DNA from 3 places in the Psychrobacillus sp. FSL K6-2836 genome. Region 1 is predicted to be linked to each of the others. Evidence: riboswitches for the same ligand, from Rfam matches in the RefSeq annotation. Region 1 holds a riboswitch; each other region holds the start of a gene.

The links. Region 1 has a riboswitch for lysine ahead of MKY37_RS10590 (transporter substrate-binding domain-containing protein). Riboswitches for the same ligand answer to the same signal wherever they lie in the genome.
Region 2: linked by a shared signal. The riboswitch ahead of MKY37_RS18515 (aspartate kinase) and the one ahead of MKY37_RS10590 (transporter substrate-binding domain-containing protein) in region 1 are both predicted to bind lysine.
Region 3: linked by a shared signal. The riboswitch ahead of MKY37_RS17070 (Na+/H+ antiporter NhaC family protein) and the one ahead of MKY37_RS10590 (transporter substrate-binding domain-containing protein) in region 1 are both predicted to bind lysine.

The regions. Positions count from the first base shown of each region.
Region 1 is NZ_JBBOOM010000001.1:2,263,413-2,269,297, forward strand. It holds gene MKY37_RS10585 (purine-cytosine permease family protein) at 120-1,520, opposite strand; lysine riboswitch at 1,708-1,891, shown strand; gene MKY37_RS10590 (transporter substrate-binding domain-containing protein) at 2,017-2,871, shown strand; gene MKY37_RS10595 (amino acid ABC transporter permease) at 2,934-3,695, shown strand; gene MKY37_RS10600 (amino acid ABC transporter ATP-binding protein) at 3,714-4,448, shown strand; gene MKY37_RS10605 (hypothetical protein) at 4,472-5,206, shown strand; gene MKY37_RS10610 (1,2-dihydroxy-3-keto-5-methylthiopentene dioxygenase) at 5,590-5,885, opposite strand, start outside.
Region 2 is NZ_JBBOOM010000001.1:3,826,251-3,832,135, reverse strand. It holds gene sdhA (succinate dehydrogenase flavoprotein subunit) at 1-1,126, opposite strand, end outside; gene MKY37_RS18525 (succinate dehydrogenase cytochrome b558 subunit) at 1,176-1,787, opposite strand; gene MKY37_RS18520 (YslB family protein) at 2,071-2,484, shown strand; gene MKY37_RS18515 (aspartate kinase) at 3,166-4,398, opposite strand; lysine riboswitch at 4,644-4,822, opposite strand; gene uvrC (excinuclease ABC subunit UvrC) at 4,865-5,885, opposite strand, start outside.
Region 3 is NZ_JBBOOM010000001.1:3,547,515-3,553,399, reverse strand. It holds gene lipA (lipoyl synthase) at 1-596, opposite strand, end outside; gene MKY37_RS17070 (Na+/H+ antiporter NhaC family protein) at 705-2,264, opposite strand; lysine riboswitch at 2,349-2,531, opposite strand; gene yunB (sporulation protein YunB) at 2,580-3,350, opposite strand; gene MKY37_RS17060 (bifunctional metallophosphatase/5'-nucleotidase) at 3,393-4,766, opposite strand; gene MKY37_RS17055 (sulfite exporter TauE/SafE family protein) at 4,897-5,715, opposite strand; gene MKY37_RS17050 (DUF72 domain-containing protein) at 5,716-5,885, opposite strand, start outside.

The DNA of each region.
Region 1 (5,885 bases):
TCCATCCCGAGTGTTAACTCAAAAAATGGATTACTTTTTTCATGTCAATAATGAGTATATTTTTTTGATTTATTCATTAGGGATTAGGGGTTAACTAAATTGAAAGAAGTAGTTAATGTTTATGCAATATAATCTTCATTGGGAATATCATCGGCAGTGCCTTTATTGTAATACTTACCTTTTGTTAATACCGCAATAAAAACTGTAAGAATTGCTGCTAAAATGGCTGCAAAAAAAGCAGCAGTACTTTGTAAAAAATTCCCCATATAACCTAGTGCTGCAAATGTGCCTAAGCCACTAGATACGATCAAAGATACAACTCCAACGGGATTCCATTTGTATAAATATTCTTGGCGCTCCTCATAATAACCATTACCAATTTTCAAAACTTTTTTTACGATTAATGCATCGGTAACTAGTATAGCTGCCCATGAAAGTAAAAATACACCTTGAAATGTCATAGCGGTATCTAAGTAATCAACAATGCCACCAAGCATTAGGGCTATTGCGCTGATTCCACTTACGACTACCCAAAACCGACGCCCGGGAGTAAATTTAAAGATGTTTTCAAAGAAGTTGGATAAAGATAAGGAACTACTATATATATTAGTAATATTTATACGTAGTTGGGTTAACATAGTGAATAATGCTCCGCCAATGCCAAGAAGCATTACAATATAAACTCCTGGATTCGGTTCACCTAAGCGAACACCAAACCATATGCCTAGACCACCCATAATACCGAAACAGAAAATTTGTGGTATAAAACCGATTGCCACAGATCCAACTTTAATATCCTTCGGTTTTAAAAAACGTGCATAATCCGAAGCTAGTAGGGCTGTTAGACCCATTATTCCGTGTTGAACTCCTATGCATAGAAGTAAAGCTTGTCCTCCAACTTGAACTCCTTCAGGTAGATAAGTCCAAAAAGGTCCTTCAAATACTGGAGTCTTATAAAACGAAATAACAATAGCTGCTATTAAGAAAACAACGAATATAGGTAAAGACCTCTTTTGTAATTTATCTAGCTGTTTAATGCCAAACCAATTTAAAGGTATAACGATAAAACCGAAGAAAATGATTAATGCCCACTCTTGTAGGTTGGGGAAGAAGGTATGAACCGCGGAAACTAAAATGAGACCTTCAAATGCACAATACATAATAAAGTTTGTCGCATAGAGGAAGGATGTTAAGGAAGCACCTATATAGCCAAAGCCTCCACTTCTAGATAATAAATTGACATTCATTCCAGATTTTGCAGATAAGTAAGCAATGAGGGTTCCCAGTATACCGGCAACTATTATTGCATAAATAGAGGAGATAATAGCATTAATTGCTCCAAATTGAAGAGCCATTACACTCCCCATTTGAAAGTAAAAAATCGCAGTGGCTATTCCGAACGTAATATTGGTTATGCTTAACCAACCCATATTTCTTTGGCTACGGGGCACCTTCTCTAATGAATAGTCTGTGTCTTTCTCTTCAGTTACTTTGTGATCTGTAAGTTGGACAGATCTCATAATATCAGCTCCTAATAAAAAATAATTATCCATGCGGGTAGACGCTTTGATAACTAAATTTCTTTATTTTTTTGACGCATCTATTCATTATAACATATACTTAGCTAAATATAATTCTAAAGTAGTTGACAGAAATATATGTGTATTGTAAACTATGAAACATAATTGAATACAGCCTCACTTAATATAGTGAGGTAGAGGCGCGATATTTAACAGTCCTTAGTGGAGTTTGAGAAGCTATGATTCTATGGAGAAGGAAATATCGCCGAAGTTTGTAATATTGCTCGGTATTACTTGCTGGGTCTGCAGTTAATAATTGCAGGACTGTCCACTATAAACATCCCAGTTTATAATGGTGTGCTATCTCATTTGGGAAAAGTAGAGGATTTAGGGCAACTATACATATTGCGACCTGAGTTCATCTCAGGTCTTTTTTTGTACAAGTTGTCTTTTTTTATAAGTAAGAACATATATTGATAAAAAGGGAGTAATTATAATGAAAAAGAGATTAGTATTTTTAACGATATTCGTAAGCTTTTTGTTTTTATTAGCAGCATGTGGAACAGATACTACAGAAACTTCAGGATCTTCCTCTGACGATACTAAAGAAGCAGCTGTAGATACGTTTACAGTAGGTTTAGAAGCTGGTTATGCACCTTTTAACTGGACACAACTAGATGACTCCAATGGTGGAGTGAAGATTGATGGTAACGCAGAATATGCCGGTGGATATGATGTAGAAATTGCTAAACGCATTGCAGACGGATTAGGAAAAGAACTAGTTATCGTTAAAACAGAATGGGATGGACTTGTACCATCATTACAATCAGATAAAATCGATGCAATTATCGCAGGAATGTCACCTACTGAAGAGCGTAAAGAAACAATTGACTTTTCGGAAAACTATTACACATCCAACTTTGTTATGGTTGTGAAAAAAGGTGGTTCTTTTGAAGGGGCTACTTCTATTCAAGACTTTAGTGGTGCTAAAATCACAGGCCAGCTGAATACTTCACATTATGGTGTAATCGATCAAATTAAAGGTGTGAAAAAACAACCAGCATCTGATAACTTCTCCGCAATGCGTGTAGCATTGGAATCTGGAGTTATTGATGGCTATGTATCTGAACGCCCAGAAGGGATTAGTGCTTCTTCTGCAAATGAAAACTTCGCAATGGTTGAATTTACAGAAGGATTTAAAGCTGCAGAAGAGGATACAGCAGTGGCAGTAGGGTTGAAAAAAGATAGTGATTTAACTGAGCAAATCAACAAAATTTTAGCGGAAATTTCTGAAGAAGAGCGACAAGAAATTATGGATGCTGCTATTCATAACCAACCAGCGGCGAAATAAGGATGAAGTGATACCGGCTGCATCTTTTTGCAGTCGGTTTTTATTTGGAAGGAGGGAAATACATGAGCATAGAATATATTATTTCGATGATTACAAGTAACTGGCCGATGTTCCTTCGTGGAGCAGGAATGACGTTATTAATCTCTATAATTGGGACGATTATTGGAGCGGTTATTGGTTTGCTGGCAGGGGTTATTCGTACAATTCCTACGCCCGAAAGAAAACTAAAACGCATTCTATTAAAAATAGTTAATCTGATACTTTCTGTATATATTGAATTTTTCAGAGGAACACCAATGATTGTACAAGCAATGGTGATATTCTATGGGTCCGCGCTAGCCTTTGGAATAGATATGGACCGCACTATGGCAGCGATATTCATTGTTTCGATTAACACGGGTGCTTATATGGCAGAAATTGTGCGAGGTGGTGTCATCTCGATTGATAAAGGGCAATTTGAGGCTGCACAAGCAATTGGCATGAATCACGTTCAAACAATGTGGAGTGTTGTTTTACCTCAAGTAATCCGCAATATTTTGCCAGCTACAGGCAATCAATTTATCATAAATATTAAAGATACTTCGGTATTAAATGTGATCGGTGTCACGGAACTATATTTTCAAGCGAAAACAGTTGCAGGTATAAGCTTTAAGTACTTTGAGCCTTTCTTTATAGCATGTATTTTGTATTTCGTCATGACGTTTACTGTAACATTAATATTACGTTATATAGAAAGAAAATTAGATGGACCAGAAAACTACAGCATGATTGGACAGCCACCACCACAACTTATGGTAACCAAAAATAATACTAATTTAGATTAAACGAAGGAGGAAAAATCTGTGGAAAATGTCATCGAAGTTCAACATTTAAGTAAATCCTTCGGAAATCATGAGGTTCTAAAAGATATAGATTTTTCGGTGAACAAGGGAGAAGTTGTTTGCATCATAGGTTCCTCTGGATCAGGAAAGTCCACCTTACTTCGTTGTATAAACTTGTTAGAAAAGCCCAGTGGCGGACAAATTATTTATAACGGGGAGAATATTTTAGATGAAAAACATGATATTCATGCCTACCGAACAAAGCTAGGAATGGTTTTCCAACAATTTAACTTATTCAATAACCATAATGTGTTAAATAACTGTATGGTCGGTCAAGTAAAAGTGTTAAAACGCTCTAAAGAAGATGCCGAAAAAATTGCGTTAAAATACTTAAAAGTAGTCGGAATGGATCATTATGTAAATGCCAAACCAAAGCAATTATCAGGCGGTCAAAAGCAACGTGTTGCGATAGCTAGAGCACTTTCTATGGAACCAGATGTCATGTTATTTGATGAACCAACCTCGGCACTTGATCCAGAAATGGTTGGAGAGGTGCTGAAAGTGATGAAAGAGCTAGCAGGTACGGGCCTTACTATGTTAATAGTTACACATGAGATGGAGTTCGCTAAAGAAGTTGCTGATCGAGTTGTTTTTATGGATAAAGGAGTAATTGCCGAAGAAGGTCCTCCTGAACAAATCTTTAACAATCCAACAGAAGAACGAACAAAAGCTTTCTTAAAACGAACATTAAGCTAACAACCGCTTGGAGGAATCGATAGGTGAACCTTTTCAATCTGATTAAAAAAGACCAAGAATACTGGCTTGTGGATCAGCTAAAAGTATCTCATATTCCAAACATAGAATACTTAGTTGCATTTGATAAATTATTAACAGAGTGGAAGGCACAAAAAGTAGCCTATCTATCTCTTCTGATGGATGAAGAGAATGAGGATTGGCTGTTAAAGCGTGGTTTCAAGAAAGTGTCTTCTATTGTGGAGTATACAAAGACATTGGTGGGCCCATTTAATAATATAAGTACTTTTCAAGTAGATGCACTTTCTAATAGCCTAGTTACTGATTCGGAATTTGCTATATTGTACGATTCATGCAGAAGTGGTTCGGCTAACAAGAATAAGTTGTTTTCTATCAGTCAAATAATGGAGTCACTTGAACGTGAATTAGGTACTGATTGGCGAGAACAGTGCTTTATCTTTTCTCAAGATGGTATGAATTATGGAATCAGTATTCCTCATATTGAACAGGGTACTACTGATGAGGGAAGAATGTTTTATTTTGGGGTTGTACCAGAGCGACGAGGAAAAGGATATGGCAAGATATTTCATTCTATTACATTGGAACTTTTGAAAACATTAGGTGCCAAAACTTATGTAGGAAGTACAGACACAGGGAATGCCCCTATGAGACGTATTTTTGAAGCAAATGGATGTATTTTACGAGATATTAAAGGTATCTACCGAATAGACATGAAAAAAGTGGATGAACTCATAAAATGAGTCATCCACTTTTTTTAAGATTAAGTATATAAAAGGGACCCGTGAAATTAGGGGTTCTATTTTGAAAGGAAGGATGAAAAAGGTGATTTTCTTTTATGCTAGTGGAAATACAGGGAAATAATAAGTATTCACTAAACAAAGAAGCGAAATAACGAACGAATTTGCATATTCTAGGCCCACATGATGTGGATCAGACAGTCGTTGAGAAATTTCTTTTTATTTTGCGACGAGCTTTTCGTAGAAGCACCACGATGTCGCGTACTTAGACTGTCAGTCCTTCTATGAATAGGAAAGTAGCTTTGCTCTAGTTCCGTTTTTTCTTATTTTTAGAGAAATAGATTGGAAGCTGCTCCTTAGTTAATTCCTACAAGGAGTATTTATTTTTATTGTTCTACTGCTTCCTCTTGATAAACTGGAACCCAGCCCTCTGTTGTTACAAATATGCGAACAGCAACAACTTTACGGTCCTCTGATAATGTGAAGTAATGTGTAATATTCTCAGGTACGGATATCAAATCACCAGGTGAAAGATGAACTTCAAAGTAGCCTTTGTCCTTGCCTTGTATTATGAAGACACCATGGCCACTTACAATATAACGAACTTCATCGTCCGTATGAAGGTGCTTGCGTTCGAAATTTTTTAACAGTTCATCTAAATTAGGGTTTGAATCAGATAGAG
Region 2 (5,885 bases), 1.6 Mb from region 1:
CTCCAGCAGCAAATAATCCTGGAATATTCGTCATTTGATCATCATCGACCCATAGTCCGCCCATTGAATAGTGAACTGCAGGGAAAATTTTCATTGGAACTTTACGAGGGTCATCACCAGTGAATTTCTCGTAAATTTCAATGATACCACCAAGTTTAACGTCTAGTTCATGTGGATCCTTGTGTGAAAGATCTAGATAAACCATGTTTTCTCCATTAATACCTAGCTTTTGGTTAACACATACGTCAAAGATTTCACGTGTTGCAATATCACGTGGAACTAAGTTACCGTAGGCAGGATATTTTTCTTCTAGGAAGTACCAAGGTTTACCGTCTTTGTATGTCCAAATACGTCCACCCTCACCACGTGCAGATTCTGACATCAAACGTAGTTTATCGTCACCAGGGATTGCAGTTGGGTGAATTTGGATAAATTCTCCGTTTGCATAATAAGCACCTTGTTGATATACGATTGAAGCAGCAGAACCAGTATTGATGATAGAGTTAGTAGTTTTCCCGAAAATAATTCCAGGGCCACCAGTAGCCATAATAACTGCATCTCCGCGGAACGCACGAATTTCCATTGTTAGAAGGTTTTGCGCTTTAATACCACGACATACGCCTTCGTTATCTTTAATAATTCCAAGGAATTCCCATCCTTCGAATTTTGTTACTAAACCGTCTACTTCAAAACGACGAACTTGCTCGTCTAGTGCATAAAGTAATTGTTGGCCAGTTGTTGCACCAGCAAATGCTGTACGGTGCATCATTGTACCACCAAAACGACGGAAATCTAATAATCCTTCAGGTGTACGGTTGAACATAACACCCATTCTGTCAAATAAACTAATAATCCCAGGTGCTGCATCTGCCATTGCTTTTACTGGTTTTTGGTTTGCTAAGAAATCTCCACCATATATAGTATCATCTAAATGTACTGCTGGAGAATCTCCTTCACCTTTTGTATTTACAGCTCCGTTAATACCGCCTTGTGCACAAACAGAGTGTGAACGTTTTACAGGTACTATTGAAAATAGATCTACGTGCGTGCCATCCTCGGCAGCTTTCATTGTTGCCATCAAGCCAGCTAATCCACCGCCGACAACAATCAGTTTACTTTTTGCCATGCTATTCTCACTCCTCGATTTAATAGTAGTTGAACGTCTTTACAGTTTCTTAAACGAATGCTAGAAGAGCTTGTACGCCAACTACAGATAACGCTAAGAAGATTATTAATGTTACGTAAGTTGCAATTTGTTGTGATCTTGCAGATTGTGTAATACCCCAGCTAACTAAGAATGACCAAATACCGTTAGCTAAATGGAATGTAGCCGAAATAACACCTACGATATAGAAACCTAACATCCATGGATTAGATAAGATCTCTTCCATCATGTTAAAGTTAACTTCTTTTGCTCCAATAGCAGCTTGGAAACGTGTTTCAAAAACATGCCATGCAATAAATACTACAAGGAAAATTCCAGTAAAGCGTTGCAAAATAAATAAATAGTTTCTTAATGTACCAAAGTTTTTCGGATTATTTTTTGCAGTGAATGCAATATAAATTCCGTAAAATGCATGGAACATTAATGGTAGATATATTACGAAGATTTCTAACAATAACTTAAATGGTAGACTCTCCATAAAGTGAGTTGCACTATTAAATGCTTCTGCACCTCTTGTAGCAAAATGGTTTACTACTAAATGCTGCGTTAAAAACAAACCTACAGGAATAATACCTAGTAAGGAATGCAGTCGACGCCAATAAAATTCGCGCTCCTTCGACAAAACAATTACCCCCTCAAATTTCCGACTGATAGTTTGAAAACTATCGCAAAAAAACAATTGTTTTCAAATCTTTCACATCATCATGTTACGTATTTATGACATATCCATTGTACTCTCATCATTTTGGAGCGTCAAGGTATGTTTCTGAATTTTCATTTGGATTCCTTTACCTATTTTGGATAATAATTTGTTTAATTAATCACAATCTATTCTGGTCCCCATTACTATTTTTTTATGATAAAATAAATAGGCAATAATGATTTTTGGAAAGAAGGGTTGCTACTTGAATGAAAAGGAACATTCACATGTAACTTCCTTTGGATATGAGTTAATAAGAGACCACGTGCTTACTTCTATTCTCGGAAAACATGAAAAAGATATATTATATTGGGCTGGAAAAGATTTAGCTCGAAAATTCCCCCTTTATTCGATGGAAGAAGCCGTCACGTTTTTCAATGAAGCTGGTTGGGGCACTTTACATTTAGAAAAAACAACAAAAGATTCTACTTTCTATACGTTAAGTACATATAATCTACCTCAGAGTGGACAGAGCAGAAGTCACCGATTAGAAGCAGGTTTTTTAGCTGAACAACAACAAAAGCTTACTGGCTATTTAACCGAATGTTACGACGAGGAAGTTAAAAAGAACGGCTTAGTCTCTTTACAGATAAAATGGGATTCTAAAACTAAAGGGTAACAGGTTAGTCATTTTTGACTTTTCCTGTCACCCTTTTTCAATAGATAAGCGTATATAAAAATGTTCTTCAAAATTACTATCATTAATGAAAGATACTACTGATTTCAGTTTCAACCCACTTTCATGTTTCGAAGCTAGCGTAGCGATGAAGAAACAAGTGGACGCTTTCCGCAGGGGAAGCGATGAGCTATCACCACAGCTCAACGCGTCGCTGTGATAACTCATCTGTCTCCCTCATCCCGCCGAAGTCGCCCTTTAACTATAATCAATATAGTGTGTAGTACTCAATATTAGATTTAGCATTGGTTATGATTATGAAAATAGAATTAGTTTTAGTTAATGAGATGCAATTATTTTAATGATGGATAAAGGAAATAGATTTTTCTTAATACTAGTGGAAATAAAGAGAAATAGTAAGTGTTTACCCAAAAGAAGCCAAATAGCGCCAGAAATTGTATCTTCTGGCGCTTACTCTATGATTAGGAAAGCATCTTTTCTCTAGTTATCCAAAAACGCACTAACCTCTTTCTAAGAGTTATAGGAGGGCGACGGGCAGACTAACGCCATAAAATTACCATAGAAAAAAGAGGCTGATCGTGACTGCGTCACAATCGACCTCTTTAAAAATCAATTTGATTTTATTTGAGATAGTTTAATTTCATCGTTACTTTAAACTATAAATTATTGTACCGATTGATGGGTTAACGCAAGATCGAATTCGTCATGCAAGGCATTTGCGGCTTCAATCATATGTTGCTGAGGTACTACAACAGACACTTTTATCTCAGATGTACTTACCATTTTCACAGGAATATTCTCTGTTCTCAGGCGATCAAACATTTGAGCTGCAACACCTGGGTTCGAAACCATACCAGAACCTACAATAGAAACCTTTGAAAGACCTACTTCAAAATCTGCGAAGGTAAAGCCAAGCGTTTGTTTATGTGTTTCTAAAACTGTTATCGCTTCAGCCAGAGATTCTTTTTTTATAGAAAAAGAAACTGCTGGCTTCACTCCATCAACTATCGACTGAACAATTATATCCACGTTTATATGGTTTGTAGCTAGAGTTGTGAAAATAGAAGCTAAAGAGCCATTAAATGGCACCTCATATTCTATAGTTAATCGAACGATATCGGATTCAAACGCTACCCCACGAACTACTAAATTATTTTCCACATCTACTTCCTCCTTCAAAATCGTTCCTTCTCCATCTTTATAGCTTGAGCGTACTCGTAATGGAACCTTATAGTTTTTAGCAAATTCAACAGCACGTGGATGTAATACCCCTGCGCCTAAGTTAGCTAGTTCAAGCATTTCGTCATATTCAAGTTGGTCAAGTTTTCGAGCATTCTCAATATAACGTGGATCGGATGTATAAATACCATCAACATCCGTATAAATGTCGCAAATCTCAGCTCCGATGGAAGCAGCAATAGCTACAGCAGTTGTATCAGATCCTCCTCTGCCAAGAGTAGTAATCTCTCCAGCTTCTGTTATCCCCTGGAAACCCGCTACAATAACTACTTTATTTGTGGCAAGTAAACCGTCAATTTTAGAAGGATCCAGTTTTAGTACTTTTGCATTTCTATGTACATTATCTGTTATGAGACCTGCCTGAGCACCAGTTAGAGAGATGGCATCTATCCCAATTGCATTTAACTTAATAGCTAGTAATGCCATCGTAACCTGCTCACCATTCGATAAAAGCATGTCCATTTCTCGTTTGGATGGTGATTCCGCTAATCCGAAAGCAAGGTTTGCTAATTCATCTGTTGTTTTACCCATTGCAGATACAACAACGACAATATCATTTCCTTTTTCTTTTTCACGTTTCACCCGATTAGCAACATTTGAAATTTTTTCTGTTGATTCAACTGAAGTACCGCCAAACTTCATTACAATTTTAGTCATGTATATCCGCTCCCTTTTTTGTCCCGCTTTCACGTGCAGTGAGACTCCCACTTCAACGAATCCACAATGTACAATGGCCTATGTGGGAAATCAACTGCCCGTTAAAGCCCGAATGGTTCAACTAACATAATAGGGAATGAAGAAAATCCCCATCAATTGAAGTTTCTCTTTACTGAAAGGATCAAAAAATGCTTTTCACATATTGTGAAAAGCATTGTCTCATACACGGTCCAAAAAATCTGCCCATGTGAGATAGCCCTCCAGAATATAAATTCTGACAATCCTACATCTATTAAATGCAGAACCAACAATAAAATAGGAAAAGCTATTCTATGTTTCGGCGAAAAACCCTTTCCTCAGCCATTCTAGGAACTTTCCTTCCTCCTGCTGAGTACTGATGTCTAATCGCACCTCTATCTTCACTTAAATACAGTGAATATTAAATTCATATAACCATAACACATGATTATTCAGAAGACAATACATTTTTCTGAAAATGACCAATCATTATATCTGCCTGTTTACTCGGAAGTCCCGCCGCCATTAATTCATCTTTACTTGCAGCTTGAATTTTCTTTAAGGAACCAAAATGTTTTAATAATAACTTTTTCCGCTGAGGTCCGATACCTTCAATACCATCCAGCGAAGATGCAATCGTATGCTTTCCTCGTTGCTGCCTATGGAATGTTATAGCAAATCGATGGACCTCATCCTGAATTCGTTGTAGCAAATAAAAACCTTCACTAGTCCGCTTCATCGGTATTAGCTCCAAAGGGTCTCCGTAAATAAGCTGCGAAGTTTGATGCTTGCCATCCTTTGCAAGACCTGCAATTGGAATATCTAGCCCAAGCTCATCCTCTATAATTTCACGTGCAGCTTCAATTTGTCCTTTGCCTCCATCAATAATGATTAAATCAGGTAGCGGCAAATTTTCCTTAAGTACACGAGTATATCTTCTACGTACAACTTCACGCATTGCTCCGTAATCATCATGTTTAGCTGCAGTTTTTGTTTTATATTTACGATAATCCTTTTTACTGGACCTACCATCGATAAAAACAACCATTGCGGATACTGCATCAGTCCCATGAATATGCGAATTATCAAAAGCTTCAATGCGCATTGGAGCTGCAATCCCCATCGAATCACCAAGCTGCTCTACTGCTCCGATCGTCCGTTCCTCTTGTCTTTCAATCAAATGGAATTTCTCCGTAAGTGCTATTTGAGCATTCTTTTCCGCTAATTCGACTAGATTTTTTTTCGTGCCTCTTTGTGGAACAAAAACCTTCATCTCTAGAAGCTTTGAAGCCAAGTCGATATCCGTACTTATAGGAACATAAATTTCTTTAGGTTTAATATGTTCTGACTTCGCATAAAATTGACCTAAAAATGTTATAAACTCCTCTTCAGGATCTCGGAAAATAGGAAATAGCGAAACGTCTCTTTCTATAAGCTTCCCTTGTCGTATAAAGAATACTTGCACACAC
Region 3 (5,885 bases), 1.3 Mb from region 1:
TCTTTTGCTCGACGTAGTAGCTCTAGTGAACGATCGTATTTAGCTCTTGCACGAACTCTAGGAGTCAGTCGACGAACTGTTTCAATATTATGGTTAAGGATATCGGGTTTTGCATCCATAATATTACGGATATTTTGCTCAATTCCACCCATATCAGAAGGCAAAACTTCTATTGAAGTAAAAGGATTTTTTCGGCGAATCGCTCGGATCGTTTCAGCAAAAACTTCAGAACCACCATCTTTTAAATCATCCCGAGCAACTGCTGTTACAACTACATGTTTTAAATTCATAATAACAACCGAATCAGCAACTCTTTCTGGTTCAGCTAAATCTAATTCATTAGGTAGTCCAGTTTTTACTGCACAAAAACGGCAAGCTCGTGTGCAAATAGCTCCTAAAATCATAAATGTAGCTGTTCTACGTGAACCCCAGCACTCATGTATATTTGGACATTTTGCTTCCTCACATACCGTATTTAAATTATTTTCACGCATTAACTTTTTTAGACCCTTGTATTCATCGTTCGTATTTAACTTGATTTTTAGCCACTCTGGTTTTCTTTGGTGCTCTGTTTTCGTTGGTTTACACGATGTCATTTCATCTCGACCCCATTCTAAATAAACTAACTACACTGTTGTCAATGTAACATAATATTTAATTGCAAACAACCATACAATTACCAGAGTCATCCAATATAAAAATAGCTAAACTACTTTTTTACCTTTGAGACTCCAGATAGAGAAAAATAAGATTAGGATGACGACTACCGTTATAAATCCAAAAATAACGGATCCAGTAAGACCCAATATTAAATAACCAATTGCTGCAATGACAGCACTAATAATAGCATAAGGTAACTGTGTCATTACATGGTCAATTACGTTAACTCCTGCACCTGTTGCTGACATAATGGTAGTATCAGAAATTGGTGAACAATGATCACCAAAAACTGCACCTGCTAAAACTGCAGCTAAAACAGGAAGTAATAATTCCGGTTCTACGACCATAATGATGCTTGCACCAATTGGTATTAAAATACCGAATGATCCCCATGAGGAACCAGTTGCAAACGCCATAAAAGCGGTTAAAACAAATAATAAGAAAGGAATTATACCGACTGGAATATTATTTTCCGTAACGATTTTAGCTAAAAACTCTCCTGTTCCCAGTGCATTTATTAAAAATGAAAGAGCCCAAGCAAATATTAAAATACAAATAGCTGGTAACATTGAATTAATACCAGATATAATCGCTTTCCCTATTAACCCAGCATTTGCTTCTGGATTTCTCTTTAATTGACGAGTGTATAACAGAATCGCTAATATACTCGATACAATTCCACCTATAAATAAAGAAAGTGGAACGTCTGTATTCTCAAAAATAACAAATAAGTTCATTACTTTTCCTGAAGCCTGGTACCCTGTCCAAAACATTGAAACAAGTGTTATACCTATTAACGATACAATTGGTAAGATTAAATCATTCACTTTTCCATAATTATTTTCCGGGAAATTACCTTGTAAATCACCTGGATTTGATTTATTGGGATCAAAAAGCACTCCTGTTTCTTTTGCACGTTTTTCATGTTTTTTCATCTCACCTAAGTCATTGTCTGTCCATGCTATAAAAAATACCATTGCAAGTGCAGCAATAACATAGAAATTCATCGGGGCCATTATCAGAAATGCCTGAAGTGGTGTATAGTCTGTTACTGCATAAGTAGCGAAAATAACACCTAACTGACTTATTAGAAAAGCTCCCCAACTAGAAACTGGAGAAACTACACAAACTGGTGCTGATGTAGAGTCGATAAAATAAGCTAGCTTTGCACGTGATACTCGGTGAGAATCTGTGATTGGACGGGCAATTTGTCCAACAGCAAGTGCATTAAAATAATCGTCTACAAAAATAATAATACCTAAAAAGGCAGTTAATAGTTTTGAACCACGATTCGTTCTAATACGTTTGACTGCCCACGCTGCAAACGCAGTACTTCCTCCTGATAAGCTGACCATCGCTGTAACTACTCCAAGCAGCAAGATAAAAGACAATATATAAATATTATACATATTCAATCCATTATCCCAAAACGACGTGATAAAGGAATCCCAAAGAATGATTAGTGAATCAACGGGTGAAAAGTTTTCTACTAATAGAGCTGCCGAAACGATTCCGACCCCCAATGATAATAAAACCCTCTTCGTCACAAGCACCATTACAATCGCTAGTAGTGGTGGTAAAATTGAAAATATCGTATTTTCCAAAACAAATCCTCCTCAAATATAAAAAAGCCAACCTAATATACATATAGGTTGGCTTTTAATTAAAATTTCAAGCATAAATTTTATATACTTTGTAGTTCTCCATTTATACTTTTGTATAAATGACAGTGTTATTTTTGTTTAAAATAACCCCAATTAGATTTGTTTCGACGATCAGCATCTAATTTCGGCAAAACTTCCTTCCGTTTACAATCACAGTTGTCATTCTCCTGTAAACTACTCTTAAGTTCTGCAGCCTCTACCTATTTCTATTCATTTCTACCAGTATAACAGTAAATACTAGGTTATAAAGGTTTTTTATTTTTCTGGTAATGGTAGTGGTACTTCTATTGATGGAGCTGCATCCCCGTCGCCACCTGTGTATATATATGGAACCTGGCCTTGAACAATCCCCATTGCAACCGGGATACTCTGTTCAACCGTACTCATTTTACTTGCTAGAGGAACAATTATTTGTACGTTTACCGTAATATGGATATTGACTTCAACATACGCATTATTAATACCAAATTTAGTAATTGAAGGCACTACATTTGATTGTACATTACCAATGACGTGAAAGCGTATAGGAATTTTCGGACCTAAGTTTCCAATGATGGGGATATTCGCCGCTTGCCCCATCGGAACGAAAAATACGACTCCCCCCTGATCCTCCATCGTTTGTTTATCGTACTCGATGTCATCTAAATAAGGTAGACTTGAAAAGTTACCCTGCTCAGCCTGTTCTAAATGAGACTGAACAAGCTGATTTGTATCAGATAGTATACGATTTATTATTTCTGTATTAAATCGAGTAGTGACCATTGTAGTACTATCTGATGGCACCTCTTCGATTATGTCATTTACATCGAGCGTATTCGAAATTCTTGAGTTAATCGCTTTATTTATTACCATGGATGCTATTTTAGTTGTTTGAACTTCTGCATATTCCAAGTAGGTAGCATTCAACTGCTTATTAATATAATAGATGAGTCCTCCAACTGATAACATAAAACAAGTTAAAAAAATGGCTAATTTACGCTGATTAGTAAAGAAAGTAAATCGCTTTTTTTTCTTTCGATAGAACAAAAACAATCCCCCTAATTACTACTTATGTAAGGAGGGGGATTTTCATGACTTATATTCATTTTTTTCATACTGTCCATACCATTTTACGACATCTCGAATCATTTCGGGCATAAAGTATTGTTTTGGAGCAAACTTTAATGAAGGAAAAAAGTAACCAAATGTAAACATATCTAAAGTTGCCAACGTATATATGTTTTCATGCTCAAGTGGCTTTTCATCGACTAACACTGAACCATCTTCTAGCTCTTGAAGCTGTTCGTATAGTATTGCTCCAAGAAAGTTACCTCTAAAACCTAGCCCCTTTACTTCAAGCTTTGGCCATTTTTCATTTTTCGCTGTTCGAATAACTTCGAGTAGCTCTGTACCGGTTAAAGTAATAACACATGGATTAATAGGGTGCGGCAAACATTGATGTAAGTCTCTCGCAGTAATTGGCCCCTGCTGTAGGTCCTTTAAGAAGATACCCGCCGGAAACATCGCACAGTTTGCATTAGTAAAGGAAAGTAATGCTTTTCCGAAGAAATGAGATAAATCAGATTCCATAAACCATTCCTTTTTCAATATGGATGAGTTGTAAAAAGCAATACTAGACATTTCAGCTATTCCTTCATTTTCCCAAGCTAACTGTGAATCTTTTGCGTTCATTGGGACTGACAGTGCCTCAATAGGAAATAGCACTGCTTTCTTCGATTGGATTGCTCCTGCTGCATGGTCAAATTCCAACGTCACAAGCCCAACATTCATACCAAATTTACCTGTAGCGGCTTGCAACGAACTACCGATTACCTTTCCTTCTTCAAATGCGTGATGAGTATGCGACCCCAAAATCAAATCCACCTGCGGAATTTCCAACGAAATTATTTCATCCTGTGACATTCCTAAGTGAGACATGCAAATAAGAACATCCACTTGTGGACGAAGTGCTTCACATACCCCTTTTAGACGTGGAATCGGTTCTTGAACATGCCAACCTAATTTTTCATAGTAAATGCCGTAATCTGCAGTTGCCGCAACAATTCCTATTTTAATACCTGTCGGTGTCACATGTATTTTAAAGGGTAATACCCACGGTGGAATATTCCCTTCCAAATCAGTAAAATTGGAGACGATAACTTCAAAATTAGCCTCTATGTATAAGGATTCCAAGTCTTCATGGCTTAGAGTGATCCCCTCATTATTTCCAATCGTTACATAATCGTAATGGGCTTCATTTAACAGACGCACATTCCCCTTTCCCAAAGTACCCTCCGTAAATATATTCGAACGATCCAGATGATCTCCAATATCTAAGGTTAAGTGAGAAGCCTGTGCACCATGTTTTTTCCGACTATCTGAGAGAAATTGATGAATAGCAGGCCAATTTTCTAGATGACTATGCAAATCATTTGTATGGTATATATAAATCGTCTCTCTCATTTTTCACCCACCCTAATCAAATATGCCTCCGTGTGATTGCTTCCGCTTCACTTTGTTCAACTCCGCAGGAAAAATATTGCTTTCGCTTCACTTTGTTCAGCTCCGCTGGAAAAACATTAACTGAATGAAGTTATAGTAGTCCATCTATAATAGATCGTATACCTAATAATAGAAGTACAATTCGTAAAGCCAACACAAGTGTATCAGAATTCAGCTTTTTGTTTAACTTTGCTCCTATTTTTGCTCCAATATAAGCAGCGGGAATTACTGGAATTGTATATAACCAAGGTACATTTCCTAATGATATATGCGTAACAGAATTCACCATTGCTGATAAAAACACCATAAACATAGACGTACCAACTGCTACATGAGGTGGGAATAGGAATAATAAAATCATCGCAGGTACGATAATAGATCCCCCGCCAATACCAAATAGACCTGATGCAAAACCAACACCAAAAGTTAATAATAATGCAAACCAAATGGGATATCCGTATACATATGTTTTATCGCCATCATTAAAGGTTTTCTTTTTCCCATTTTCCACAAACCATCGAACTGGTTTTAGGCGATCTCGAACTAACAACAAAGTGGATAAGATAACAAGTAAAATACCAAAATATAAGTTAAATGAAGGCAAATCCAATCCTTTGTTCACAAATGCACCAAGTATGGTTCCAGGAATACTACCGATAAAGAAAATAAACCCACTTTTAAAGTCAACTGTTTTAGTCTTCATATAGGATAATGTAGAGGACAGTCCCGTAAATATCATCATAATAACAGACAGTCCAACTACACTCTGCGGCGTAATATTTGGTATCATACCAAGAGTTGCGCCAAAAAACAGTGTAGCTGGTACTAAAATGACGCCTCCACCAAGGCCAACCAATGCTCCGACAATTCCTGAGAAAAGACCACTAACTGCAAGTATAATCCATTCCATTTAAAAATCTCCTTCAAATAAATCTAATTGTTTTGGAGCAAGTCCTTCAAAATTTAATCCTAGCATGTTCTGGAATGTTTTTGCATTGCTTGCCGCATGCCCACCAGAGTTATTATTAAACAAGACGACAACTTCATTTGCCAGTTTTTCTAGTTGTTCACAAACATTTT